4 regions of the Pararhizobium sp. A13 genome follow, and region 2 is predicted to be linked to each of the others. Evidence: riboswitches for the same ligand, from Rfam matches in the RefSeq annotation. Region 2 holds a riboswitch; each other region holds the start of a gene.
What was found. Region 2 has a riboswitch for cobalamin ahead of WI754_RS18865 (CbtB-domain containing protein). Riboswitches for the same ligand answer to the same signal wherever they lie in the genome.
Positions count from the first base shown of each region.

Region 1: it holds a riboswitch for cobalamin, as region 2 does, so the genes downstream of both, cobU (bifunctional adenosylcobinamide kinase/adenosylcobinamide-phosphate guanylyltransferase) here and WI754_RS18865 (CbtB-domain containing protein) in region 2, are expected to answer to the same signal.
Region 3: it holds a riboswitch for cobalamin, as region 2 does, so the genes downstream of both, WI754_RS10075 (aromatic ring-hydroxylating dioxygenase subunit alpha) here and WI754_RS18865 (CbtB-domain containing protein) in region 2, are expected to answer to the same signal.
Region 4: it holds a riboswitch for cobalamin, as region 2 does, so the genes downstream of both, WI754_RS29495 (ABC transporter substrate-binding protein) here and WI754_RS18865 (CbtB-domain containing protein) in region 2, are expected to answer to the same signal.

Region 1 covers NZ_CP149510.1:3,531,578-3,534,465, forward strand. Annotated here, with positions in the region: gene cobW (cobalamin biosynthesis protein CobW) at 1-959, opposite strand, end outside; gene cobU (bifunctional adenosylcobinamide kinase/adenosylcobinamide-phosphate guanylyltransferase) at 963-1,487, opposite strand; cobalamin riboswitch at 1,629-2,001, opposite strand; gene WI754_RS17380 (cobyric acid synthase) at 2,050-2,888, opposite strand, start outside.
Region 2 covers NZ_CP149510.1:3,850,500-3,853,387, reverse strand. Annotated here, with positions in the region: gene WI754_RS18870 (CbtA family protein) at 1-707, opposite strand, end outside; gene WI754_RS18865 (CbtB-domain containing protein) at 902-1,078, opposite strand; cobalamin riboswitch at 1,125-1,387, opposite strand; gene WI754_RS18860 (EAL domain-containing protein) at 1,653-2,888, shown strand, end outside.
Region 3 covers NZ_CP149510.1:2,092,516-2,095,403, reverse strand. Annotated here, with positions in the region: gene WI754_RS10080 (hybrid-cluster NAD(P)-dependent oxidoreductase) at 1-840, opposite strand, end outside; gene WI754_RS10075 (aromatic ring-hydroxylating dioxygenase subunit alpha) at 842-2,086, opposite strand; cobalamin riboswitch at 2,203-2,401, opposite strand; gene WI754_RS10070 (DUF6656 family protein) at 2,758-2,888, shown strand, end outside.
Region 4 covers NZ_CP149512.1:172,142-175,029, reverse strand. Annotated here, with positions in the region: gene WI754_RS29495 (ABC transporter substrate-binding protein) at 1-923, opposite strand, end outside; cobalamin riboswitch at 958-1,205, opposite strand; gene WI754_RS29490 (SDR family oxidoreductase) at 1,286-2,080, opposite strand; gene WI754_RS29485 (multidrug effflux MFS transporter) at 2,238-2,888, opposite strand, start outside.

The DNA of each region.
Region 1 (2,888 bases), 320 kb from region 2:
TCGAAATACTGGTCGATGCGGGCGCCGACGGCCTGGATCAACAGGCGCATCGGCTTGCCGGGAACGTCGGCGAAACCCTTGAGGCGCAGCACGTCGTGTTCGGCGATGATCGTCTTCAGCTTTTCGACAAAGCCTGCCGGGTTGGCGATCGCGCCAAGTTCGACGACGAAGCTGTCGAATTCGTCGTGATCGTGCTCCTCGCCGTTTTCATGCTCCATTTCATGATGGGACTTGCGGTTGGCGATGTCGCTTTCGGTGCCGACGCCGAGGCCGAGAAGCACGGCGGCGGAAACCTCGCCGTTCTTCGCCTCGATCATCGACGGCTTGCGGCTGGTGCGGGCTGCAACCTCCTTGCGAACGAAGGCGAGACCGGTCGCATCGAGCAGATCGGTCTTGTTGAGAACGATCAGGTCGGCTGCGGTGAGCTGGTCCTCGAACAGTTCCTCGATCGGGCTCTCGTGATCGAGATTGTCGTCCTCGACGCGCAGGGCATCGACCTTGTCGTGATCGTCGGCAAAGCGGCCGGCAGCAACGGCGGCGCTGTCGACGACGGTGATGACGCCATCGACGGTGACTTCGCTGCGGATATCCGGCCAGTTGAAGGCGGCGATCAGCGGCTGCGGCAGCGCAAGACCGGACGTCTCGATGACGATGTGGTCCGGGCGGTTCTCGCGCTCGAGCAGCTTCGTCATCGTCGGAATGAAATCATCAGCGACGGTGCAGCAGATGCAGCCGTTGGTGAGTTCGATGATGTCGTCTTCGCTGCAGGCCTCGGCGCCGCAACCCTTTAGCACGTCGCCGTCAACGCCGAGATCGCCGAACTCGTTGATGATCAGCGCGATGCGCCGGCCGTCGGCATTCTCGAGGATGTTGCGGATCATCGTCGTCTTGCCGGCGCCGAGGAAGCCGGTGATGACGGTTGCCGGGATCTTGCCGTGGGCGGCTTTTGCGAGTGTCATGGATCAACCCTTCATTTTCAGCGGCAATCCGGCCGCGATAAAATAGACTTCCGCGGATTTCTCCGCAACGATCTGGTGCAGCCGGCCGGCATGATCGCGGAAATCGCGCGCCATGCGGTTTTCCGGCACGATGCCGAGCCCGACCTCGTTCGAAACGAACACCAGCCGTGCCTGCGCCTGCGGCAACCATGCGGCCAGGTTCTGAAATTCTGCCGCAACGTCGCGATTCTCCATCATCAGATTGGTGACCCAGAGGGTCAGGCAATCGATCAGCATGATACGGTCGGGCGCGTCGATCGCTTTCAGGCAGGCGGTAAGTTCAAGCGGTTCCTCATGCGTCTGCCAACTAGGTCCCCGCCGTTCGCGATGCTCGGCAATCCTTGCCTGCATCTCCCCGTCCCAGGCCCTTCCGGTCGCGACGTAGTGCATGCCGAGACCCGACGCGATGACGAGTTTTTCAGCGAACGTCGATTTGCCGGAACGAGCGCCGCCAAGAACCAACACGGGTCCCGTTTTCGTCGATGTCATGGAACGATCCCAGCCTTATTGTTCGCCGGGGAATACGCAGGCGCTGAGGCAAGAAACGCAAGAATGGCCGCTGCGAGAGCGGGATGAAAAAGCCATGACAACCTCCGTGCTGGCATCGGGAGTGTCTCTCCCTGGATCGGGCACGATGCCCTTGAGGATGGCAGGTCTCCTGGCTCACGGCGTCACGAACCTCGTCAAAGGCCCGAACGGGTCCGCCTCGCCTTCCCGGAGTTTTTCGACATCACGAAGAGGTGGACGATTCGTAGAAATAGAGGCGTCCCGCCCCGGCTGATCGTGATGCCACTCCAGTGGCTTTTCCGGTTGGACCGGCCATTCCGCGGCCGCACCACGCAGCCTGTCCGGAACACCGGTTTTCCCGGATGGCGAACCCTGACCGTTCTACAGTCGCGGGGTCGGCTGCGATAAGAATGCCCGGCTTGGGTCCATCCCTTCACATTCCCATTTACTCCTGAACCGAAACGCCGGTCCGGGAACCATCCAATGGCTGATGATTAGGCGCTCGGTTGAACCCTGTCAATTGAAAGACCGGCTGTGCGAGGCTTCACGGCATCAATGTATCGAGCCACCGCGCGTCGAGGACCGTTTCGAGTTCTGCCGCGATATCATCAAGCGCCCGATCGACGGATTGACGGTAGTTTTCGCCGCCACCTTCGATGCCGAAACTGTTGAGAAGCGCGGCCCGATAGGCGTCGCTGGCAAACAGGCCATGCAGGTAGGTACCGCTAACCCTGCCATCGGTCGAGACGGCACCATCGGCGCGGTGGTCGATGATCACCGCAGGACGAGCACAGTCCGATCCGGTCGTCCGACCCAAGTGGATTTCGTAACCGTCCAGCGCCACATCATAGACGGCCGAACGGGCCATGCTGTTGCGCACCGTCTTTTCCGGCGCCATTTCGGTTTCGACGGACAGTAGGCCCAGCCCCTCGATCTCGCGCACATTTCCCTCAATGCCGTGCGGGTCGGTAACGCGGCTTCCGAGCATCTGGTAGCCGCCGCAGATGCCGATGACGTGACCGCCGCGCCGCACATGCGCCTGAAGATCGCGGTCCCATCCTTGAGCGCGAAAATCGGCGAGATCGGCGATTGTCGCCTTCGAGCCCGGAATGACCACCAGGCCGGCGTCGACCGGGATCGGTTCTCCGGCGCGGACGAAGACGAGATCGATCTCCGGTTCGGCGGCCAGCGGGTCAAGATCGTCAAAATTGGCGATACGCGACAGGACGGGAACAGCGACCTTCAATGCCTTGCCGCCGCCCCGCGCCAGTTTTTCCAAGACGACCGAGTCCTCGGCCGGCAGGCGCCCGGCGCTTTTCAACCAGGGCACGACACCGAAACAGGGCCAGCCGGTAAAGCGCTGAACAGCCGCGACGCCGTCAT
Region 2 (2,888 bases):
GCGAGGGCGGTTGCCAGCGCGGCGACCGCGAATTCGGCGCCGAGAACGGCCGGAACCGGGCTCGAAATATCCGCAGGCTGCGGCGCGCCGTAGATATGCGGCACGGCGAGCACTGCCAGGCCAACGATTTTCGCAATGATTTCGGGGCGCAGTGCAAGCATATACAGGCCAGCTCCGGAGAGTAGGACTGTCGCTATCCACCATATCTGCCGGTCGTGCAGGTCGGCCGCCGGAAAGCCAGGCAATTCTGGCGGGAGGCCGATTGCGGGCAGCATGTGGACCGCCAGCCAACCGCAAGCGCCCCAGAGGACACCGTTGCGAAGCGTGATGGGATAGCCGATCAGCAAGCTGATGCCGGTCAGCAACAGGCTGAAACCTGTGCCGGTTACGAGATTGGCGAGCAAGGTTCCTGAAAACCGGCTCATGCCAAACATGATGCCGCCTTCGTCTTCATGCTCGCCCTCATGGGCGTATGCCGGTGTGATCGGCGAGAATGCGGCAAGTATTTCGCCGATCGCTGATGTCGACCCAAGTGATGAATGCTGTTGACCCTCGGTGGTGGCGGGCTGTTCCGCGGCAGGCTCCTTGCCTTCATATTCTTCAGCATGAAGGATGATGGGAACGACCCGCGCAGTCTGCGCTACGGTCGTGAAGACACCCGCGATCAGTCCAGCCACCAACGCGGCCAGAAGCGTTTTGACAATCATTTCGATACCCCCGGGTTCAAGCCGAGCGGATGCACGTCAACGCTCTCTGGCTTGCTATGTTTGAAATCCCCATGGCAAATGCCGCCCGGTGCCGCAGCACGGGCGCATGCTCTGTCGATGCGTGGTTTCGATGGAAACCCGCGATCCGCCGTCAGATTGAATGCGAAAAGCGCGTGGCTTCCCACATCAGTCGATCAATGGCAGGGAAAACCGTAGGAGTGGCGAACGTCGTGCGCGGTATCGTGCAGCACGGCGGAATTCGCGAGACCGGCGCCGAAAACCAGGAATCCGCCGATCAGAAGGGCGAGGATACCGGCGGTGATGCGGTCGTTGAGGGAGAGCGGAACGCTCGAAACTGTAGACGTAGCCATGACAACCTCCGTGATGGCGCGTGGGAAATTTCCCACCAAATGGGCACCATGCCCTTTATCAACCGGCAGGTTTCCTGGCTCGCGGCGTCAGGTGCTTGGCACCAGTGAACCTGTCTCGCCTTCCCAAGGTGCGGGACAAGGCCCGCCGCCGCAGTGGCTTTTGCCGGTTGACCGGCATGACAAACTCTGACCGCTCTACAGTCGCGGGGTCGGCCGTGATTGAGATGCCCAGTGTGGGTCCATCCGTCACGTTCCCATTTACTCCCCGGAAGCGTTCGCTTCCAAGGAACCAATTGATCCGACGATGATTATGATGTCCTCCGGCTCGTGTCAATTCGATGATGCGACCTGCGATGCCGCTTTGCCGTCGCGATTGCCGAAGTTCGCTCGCAGGTCTATCCTTCTGAACTAGGGAGCAAGTGCGTTGGTCGATGCCGCCTACTTTAAATAACACCGAATGGTTGCTTGTATTTCTGGTTACATTTCGCGTTTTGCGAGGGCAATAGTTCTTTAGGAACCTTGCGGCAGAATACCGCGCACGTTTGTATGTGAAGAAACATTCATAGAGAAAACAATGAAAGCGGCGCGGTCCGAACAGGAATTTCAGAATATTCTTCGCAGGCTGGAGCTCGCGCTCGACGCCTCGCGGATCGGCGTATGGGAACACGACACGCAGAAGGATGAAGTCGTCTGGGATAAGCAGATGCACCGGCTCTATGGAACCGGCCGGACAAACAAGCGCGTCAAGGCGGCGTTGTGGGCCAAGGCGATCCATCCTGATGACCGGGAGCAGGCAGAGTCGGATTTCAACGACGCCATCAAGGGCAAGGGCACCTATTCGTCTGAGTACCGCATTGTTCTGCCGGACGGCAAACTTCGTTATCTCCGCTCCAGGGCGCATTGCTTCGAAGAAGACGGAAACATCACTTTCATCGGCGTCGAGTGGGACGTGACGGCGGATGTGCTTCTCAATCGGGAACTGCAGCGGCAGAAGGCCATTGCCGAAAAACGCGCAGTTGCTCTCGAGGCGAGCGCCCGGCGGATCGAATATGCGGCCGAACATGACTACCTGACCGGGCTGCCGAACCGCAGCTTCTTCGATCGCCGATTGGCGGAGCTTTCAGAGGATGCCGGGCTGGAAAAGCTGGCGATCCTCCATATCGGTCTCGACCGGTTCAAGCAGATCAACGACACCGCCGGTCATTCGGTGGGTGACAATGTGCTGAAATCCGCGGCCAGCCGGATTGTCGCCGCATTGCCGAATAGCGCCTTCGTCACCCGCATAGGCGGCGACGAATTTGCGGTTCTGATCGCCAATTTCGACTCCATCGAAGATTTGAAGACGGTTGCCGAGCGGCTGGCACAACAGCTGAAGCAATCGATATGGCACAATGACGAAGTGTTGCGCACCGGCGCGTCGATCGGCCTGGCGTCCGCCAGCGGTAGAAATATCGCCAATCTGCTCGCCGAAGCCGATATCGCCCTTCATCGCGCCAAGAAACTTGGCCGGGGCAGGGTGGAGGTCTTCTCGGCGCAACTCAAGGCGCAGCTCAACAACGAGCGCCGCGTTGCCAAGCAATTTGCGCGCGGGCTGGAGAAGGGAGAGTTTGTTCCCTTTTACCAGGCGCAGGTCGATGCCAGGACACGCCGTATCGTCGGCCTGGAGGCTTTGGCGCGGTGGCGCCATCCGAAACGCGGATTGCTGTTGCCGGGCGAATTCCTCACCGTCGCGGGAAATCTTGGCGTGCTGGACGACCTGGACGCTGCAATTCTGAAAGCGGCGTTGAAAGACCGGCGAGCCTGGGCGCGG
Region 3 (2,888 bases), 1.8 Mb from region 2:
CACGGTGGAGACGGCTTCGCCATCGACCTCAGCCCCGATCGCGAATTCCTCCGCAGCCGGCGCTGCAGCCGGCTGGAAGCTTTCCTCGTGATAGCGGTTCATGTCGAAGCCAACGCTTTCCAGCATCGACTTCACACCGCGCATGAAGGGCTCCGGACCACAACAGAAGACGGTCCTGTCGCGGAAGTCCGGCGCAAGCAGTGCGAGCTTCGAGGTTTCGATACGGCCGCGCAGCCCGTGCCAGCCGTGGCGCGGCGCATGCGTCTCGACGATGAAGCCGAGATTGAGGTTCGGCATGTTGCGGGAGATGTTCTCGAGTTCATCACGGAACAGAAGGTCGTCCGGCTGGCGGGCGCAGGAGAGGAAGGTGACATCCGTCTGCGGCGCGCAATCGGCCATCCAGCGGGTCATCGACATCATCGGCGTGATGCCGGAACCGGCGGAGATGAACAGGTATTTTTCGCCCGGATGGCGCACGAAGGAGAAATCGCCGAGCGGGCCGAAGGCCTTCAGCTTCATGCCGGGTTTCAGGCTTTCGAACATCCAGCGCGTGCCGATGCTCGATGCCTGCGCCTTGACGGTCACGGCCACCGTGAACGGCCGCGACGGCGTCGAGGACAGCGTATAGGTGCGCATCACCGGATCGTCCGGCGTCACCGGCAGTTCGAGCGTGACGAACTGGCCCGGCACGTAGCGGAACCAGCTGTCCTTGTCAGCCTTGAAGCCGAAGGTCATCACGTCCGGGGCTTCGGCGGTGACGGAGATGCATTCCAGAAGATGCTGCCGGTCGTTGAACGGCTGCAATTCGTCGAAGTGCCGGAAGGATGAAGCAATCGTCATGTCAGGCAACCCGGACCAGAGGGGTGGAGGCTCCGTGCAGGCGATCCTGCATGAAATTGACGTACCATTCGACGAACTGCATCACGCCGCCCTCATGTTCGGGTGAATAGGGGCCGGGCTGATAGGCAGGCGAGCGGATGCCGAAGGCATTTTCCTCGACGATCTGGCGATCCTGATCGTTGGTTTCCGTCCAGACATGCGTCAGTTCTTCGAGGTTGTAATCGACACCTTCGACGGCATCCTTGTGCACCAGCCACTTGGTGGTGACCTGGGTCAGTTCGGGCCCGAGCGGCAGCACGCGGAAGGTGATGGCGTGGTCGCCCAGGATATGGTTCCAGGTGCTCGGATAGTGGAAGAGCAGGAGCGTGCCGATATGGCTCTGGCTGACATCGTCGGAGAGTTGGCGCTTGACGGCGCGCTTGCCGGACATGGTGTAGCTTTCGGCATCCTGGATCAGCGGCATGCGGGCAACGCGGAACTGGCCGGTCGGCGACATCCTGAACTCGCTCGGCAAGCCTTCGGCTTCGGATTTCGTCCAGTGCTCGGCAATGATCGGGTCGTCCTTGGCGCCCTGCACGCCGGTCGCGGTCGGCGCTTCGGGATAGGTGCGGCAGAGTTCCGGGTGGTTGGCGGCGCAGTGGTAGCACTCGCGGTTGTTTTCCCAGACGAGTTTCCAGTTGCCCTTCTCGATGATCGTGCTCTCGAAGGCGACCTTGGTGTCTTTCAGATTGTGCGGCGTGACATAGGACGACACCATGTCGCGCATCGGCTGGAAATCCATCGGCTCGTCGGCGAGGCAGATGAAGATATAGCCGCCGATGGTTTCGCAATGGATCGGCTTCAGGCTGTGCTGCGCCTTGTCGAAATCCTCGCCCATCTGGCGGGCGAAGAGCAGCTTGCCGTCGAGCTCGTAGGTCCACTGGTGATAGGGACAGACAAGCTTGGCCGACGAGCCCTTCTGCCCGGCGCAGACGCGCGAACCGCGGTGGCGGCAGGAATTGTGAAGCGCCCGGACGGCACCCTGGCGATCGCGGACGATGACGACCGGATAGTCGCCGACCTGAACGGTAAAATAGTTGCCGGCCTTCGGGATTTCGCAGTCATGACCGATGAACAGCCAGTCCTTGTACCAGATCTGCTCCATGTCGAGCTTGTAGAGATCGGGATCGGTGTAGAAGGCCTGCTCCAGGCTGTGCCCGTCGCGGCGGGTCTTGAGTTTGCGGAGGACTTCGCTGCGGAGATCCATGTTCGTTTCCTTGTGCTCGCCACTTTTCGGTTGAGCGGACAGGAAAGGAACCACCACCGCGCCGGGAGTGCGCGTGGATATACTGGTTCGCCTTCCGGCTGCCCGCCGCAACCCAGACATCAATTTCGCCACAAGGCTGGTTTCCGGGCTCAGGAGCTGTCCTTTCGGACCATCGCGGCGCCTTCCCGGATCTCTCCAGTGGCCTTTTGCCGAGGTTTCGCTCCACCACCGTTGCGGGGGCAGCGCCGGATTTCGACCGGCTTCCCAATTCTCCGCCCTCCCTATAAAGGCGGCACCTTGAGTGTTTTCATCTAATCTGCCGATGCGGCCGGACAGCCGCCGATTAACGACATCCGGTTCCAGAATGACGACACACGCACAGTTGGTTTTCCAGGTGGCCGGAATGGCTATTTTATAAGCAGAAACAACGATCTTTCCTGATTTTTCGGCAGATGGCGCCTTTTCCGCCACACACTGCCAAATTCTGTGCAGCGACTGTCTTTTTGCGACATATTGCGGCGCGGCAACCCTCGTGAAAGCGCAAGCTTCGCACCATCGGGGGCGGCTAATGCTTGGAAAGACTGCGTTAACTCTCGCAATGTAGCTTCTCCTCATAAACGTTTCCGCCGCGGCATGTCCGCGGCACTCCGACGCAATCCTGGTGCAGGCCGATGCCAAACTTGAGATATTTCGACGCTGCTGCCGTCAAGAAACCGGTTCAATCGCCGAAAACGGCTGTTCATACCGAATTCCTGCGCACCGGGCGCATCAACCGGCCCCAGCAATGGAGCGTCGAGGAAAA
Region 4 (2,888 bases), on a different replicon from region 2:
ACCGGATCCTTCTCCAGAAAATCGATCTTCACCGCCGGATCGTCTGCCACATAGCGCCGGCGGTCCATGGTGGCGATGACGATGACGGAGGGATTGGCCTCCGCGATCGTTTCCCAGCCGACCAGCGGCCATTCCTCCTCGGTCGTCACGACGTTCCTGGCGCCCAGCGTCTTCAGGATATAGGCCGGGGCGCTGTTCTTGCCCGCGATGAAGGCGTCGCCTGCGACTTCTTTGCTCGAGAACCAGAAGACGACAGGAATCTCGCCGAGCTTGCCACCGATCGACGCGACGGCGTCGGATTCCCGCTTTTTCAGGTCGACGATCAGCGCATCGCCGCGCTCCTGTATGTTGAAGATTTCCGAGAGCTCACGGATTTCCTGGTAGATCAGGTCCATCGTGAAGAGTTGCCTGCGCACGCCATCGCCGCCATCCGTGTTGACCTTGGCGACGCAATCGGCCGGCGAGACATAGGTGTTGATGCCGAGGCCTGAAAACTGCTCGCGCTTGCCGACCGACCCTTGCGCTCCGACATGCCATTCGAACTCGGCCGCGACAAGGTCAGGTTGCTCGCCGACGACGGATTCGAAGCTCGGATCGTTGTCGGCAAGACGCTTGATCGTCCGGTTTTCGGCCTCATATTCTTTCAGCACTGGACCGACCCAGACGGCGGTCCCGGCAATCTTGTCGGCCAAGCCGAGCGAGAACAGGATTTCGGTCATGCCCTGACCGATCGAGACGATCTTCTGCGGCGGCTTCTCGAAGCGGACGGTCTGGCCGCAATTGGCAATTTCCAGAGGATAGCGCGTCGGCGCAGCCGCGGCTTGTGTGCAAAGGCTCCCCAACGCAACGACTACTGCGGAAATCGGCGCGAGGATACGGGAAAAGGCGACAAAGCGCCCGGCAAGGCGGTCGAAATCAATCATCATGGCTCCTTTCCGGGCAACCCCGCCCGGGATGGTGGATCTTGCTTTCGACGGCAGGTCTCCTGGCTTGCGGATATGTGCTTTGCGTCTGCCTTCCCGCGAAACCTGAAGGGGTTCTCGCAGTGGCATGGCGCCTCAAAAAGGCGCCACAAGGACGATCGGCAATCCGCTTACAGTTGCGGGGGCAGCCACGGTCTTGGTCCCTGTTGGGTCTTCCGCACCGTGTTCCCTATTAATCCCCTCGAAGTCATCCATCGGGGAACCGTCGGCAATGATGTAGTCCGAGCGCGGCGGCGGCGTCAAGGCGAACGACACCGCTGTCAACCGCGCGATTTTGACCAGTCTTGAAGCATCGGCGCACCCTAAGGCATCAACTGGCCGCCGTTGACCTCGATGATCTGGCCGGTAATGTAGCCGGACAAAATGGGCGATGCCAGGAAGAGATAGGCGCCGACGCAGTCCTCCGGCGAACCGACCCGGCCCATCGGTACGGTACGTCGTTGCGCATCAAGCATTTCAGGGCTGGTGTAGCGTTCGTGGAACGGCGTCGAGATGATGCCAGGTGCCACGGCGTTGACGCGGATGCCGTCGCCGACGAATTCCTTGGCGTGGCCGCGGGTGATGGTCGATACGAAGCCTTTGGCGGCCGCGTAGAGAATGGCCCCATTGCCGCCGCCATTGCGGGCGGCGATCGACGTCGTGTTGATGATGAAACCGCCCTGTTTGCGCAGCCACACATGTGCGGCCCGTGTCGCGGCGAGCACCGAACGGGCGTTCAGATCCATCACACGTTGGTAGTGCGCATCGCTCATTTCGGCAGTCGCGACGCGACCGAGCATGCCACCGGCATTGTTGATCAGCCCGTCAAGCCGGCCAAAATGACCCGCTGCCTCCTCGACCACCCGTTCAGTCACCCCATCCGCAGATAAGTCGCCCTGGACAAGCAGCGCCTTGCCGCCCGCGGCCTCGACGTTCGCCAGCAGTTCGGTTGCCGCCTGGCGGCTCTCATTGTAGTGGATCGCGACGCTTGCGCCCTGGGCAGAAAACGCGCGCACCAGCGCCGCGCCGATGCCGGTCGATGCACCGGTGATCAGAACTGCTTTTCCGTCGAGATCGGGGATCCGGATCCCCTGCCATTTGTTCAGCTCGCCAGCCATGCGTCGCCCTCGGTTTCCGGCCCACGTCATTCATTCCGCAAGCGAGATAACGCTCGGACCAGAATTGTCCAGCTGGACAACCGCCTACGACCCACCCGCAAAAAGGCCCGGAACATCGCCCGGGCCTCTGGCATTCCTCGCGATCGATGATCCGCGGTTATTCGGCTGCAGCAGCCACCGCACGGCGGCGGCCGATCGTCGCCTGAGTCAGCAACAGGGCGCCGACTGCGCACAGCGCTATCCCCATCGCCATCGGCACCGCGGTGCCATCGAAGAAGACCGACGCGACCACCATGGCAACCGCGGCCGTGACGAAATGCAACGTTCCCATCAGCGACGAGGCCGTGCCGGCGATCTCGCCGTGATCCTCCAGTGCCAGAACCGCCGTCGTCGGGATCACGAGACCAAGACAGCCATAGCCGACGAAGAGGAAAACAGCCAACACGGGCAGCTGGTTGAAGCCCAGGCTCATGACGATGGCCATCGTTGCCATGGTCAGCGCGAAAGCGGTGACGGCGACGCGCATGACGCGCACGAGGCCGAAACGCTCGCCGAACCAGCCGGTCGCCTGCGAAACGCCGAAGAACGACACGGCATTGATCGAGAAGGCAAGGCTGTATTGCGTCGGCGTCAGGCCGTAATGGTCGATCAGCACGAAAGGCGAGTTCGCCAGATAGACGAGGAAGCTTGAGATGCCGAGCCCGCCGATGAAGGTGAGTGTCAGGAAGTTCCTGTCCTTCAAGAGCACACCGTAGGCCGCCATGGCGCTGCCAAGGCTGCTCTCGGCGCGATGCGCCTTCGGGCGGGT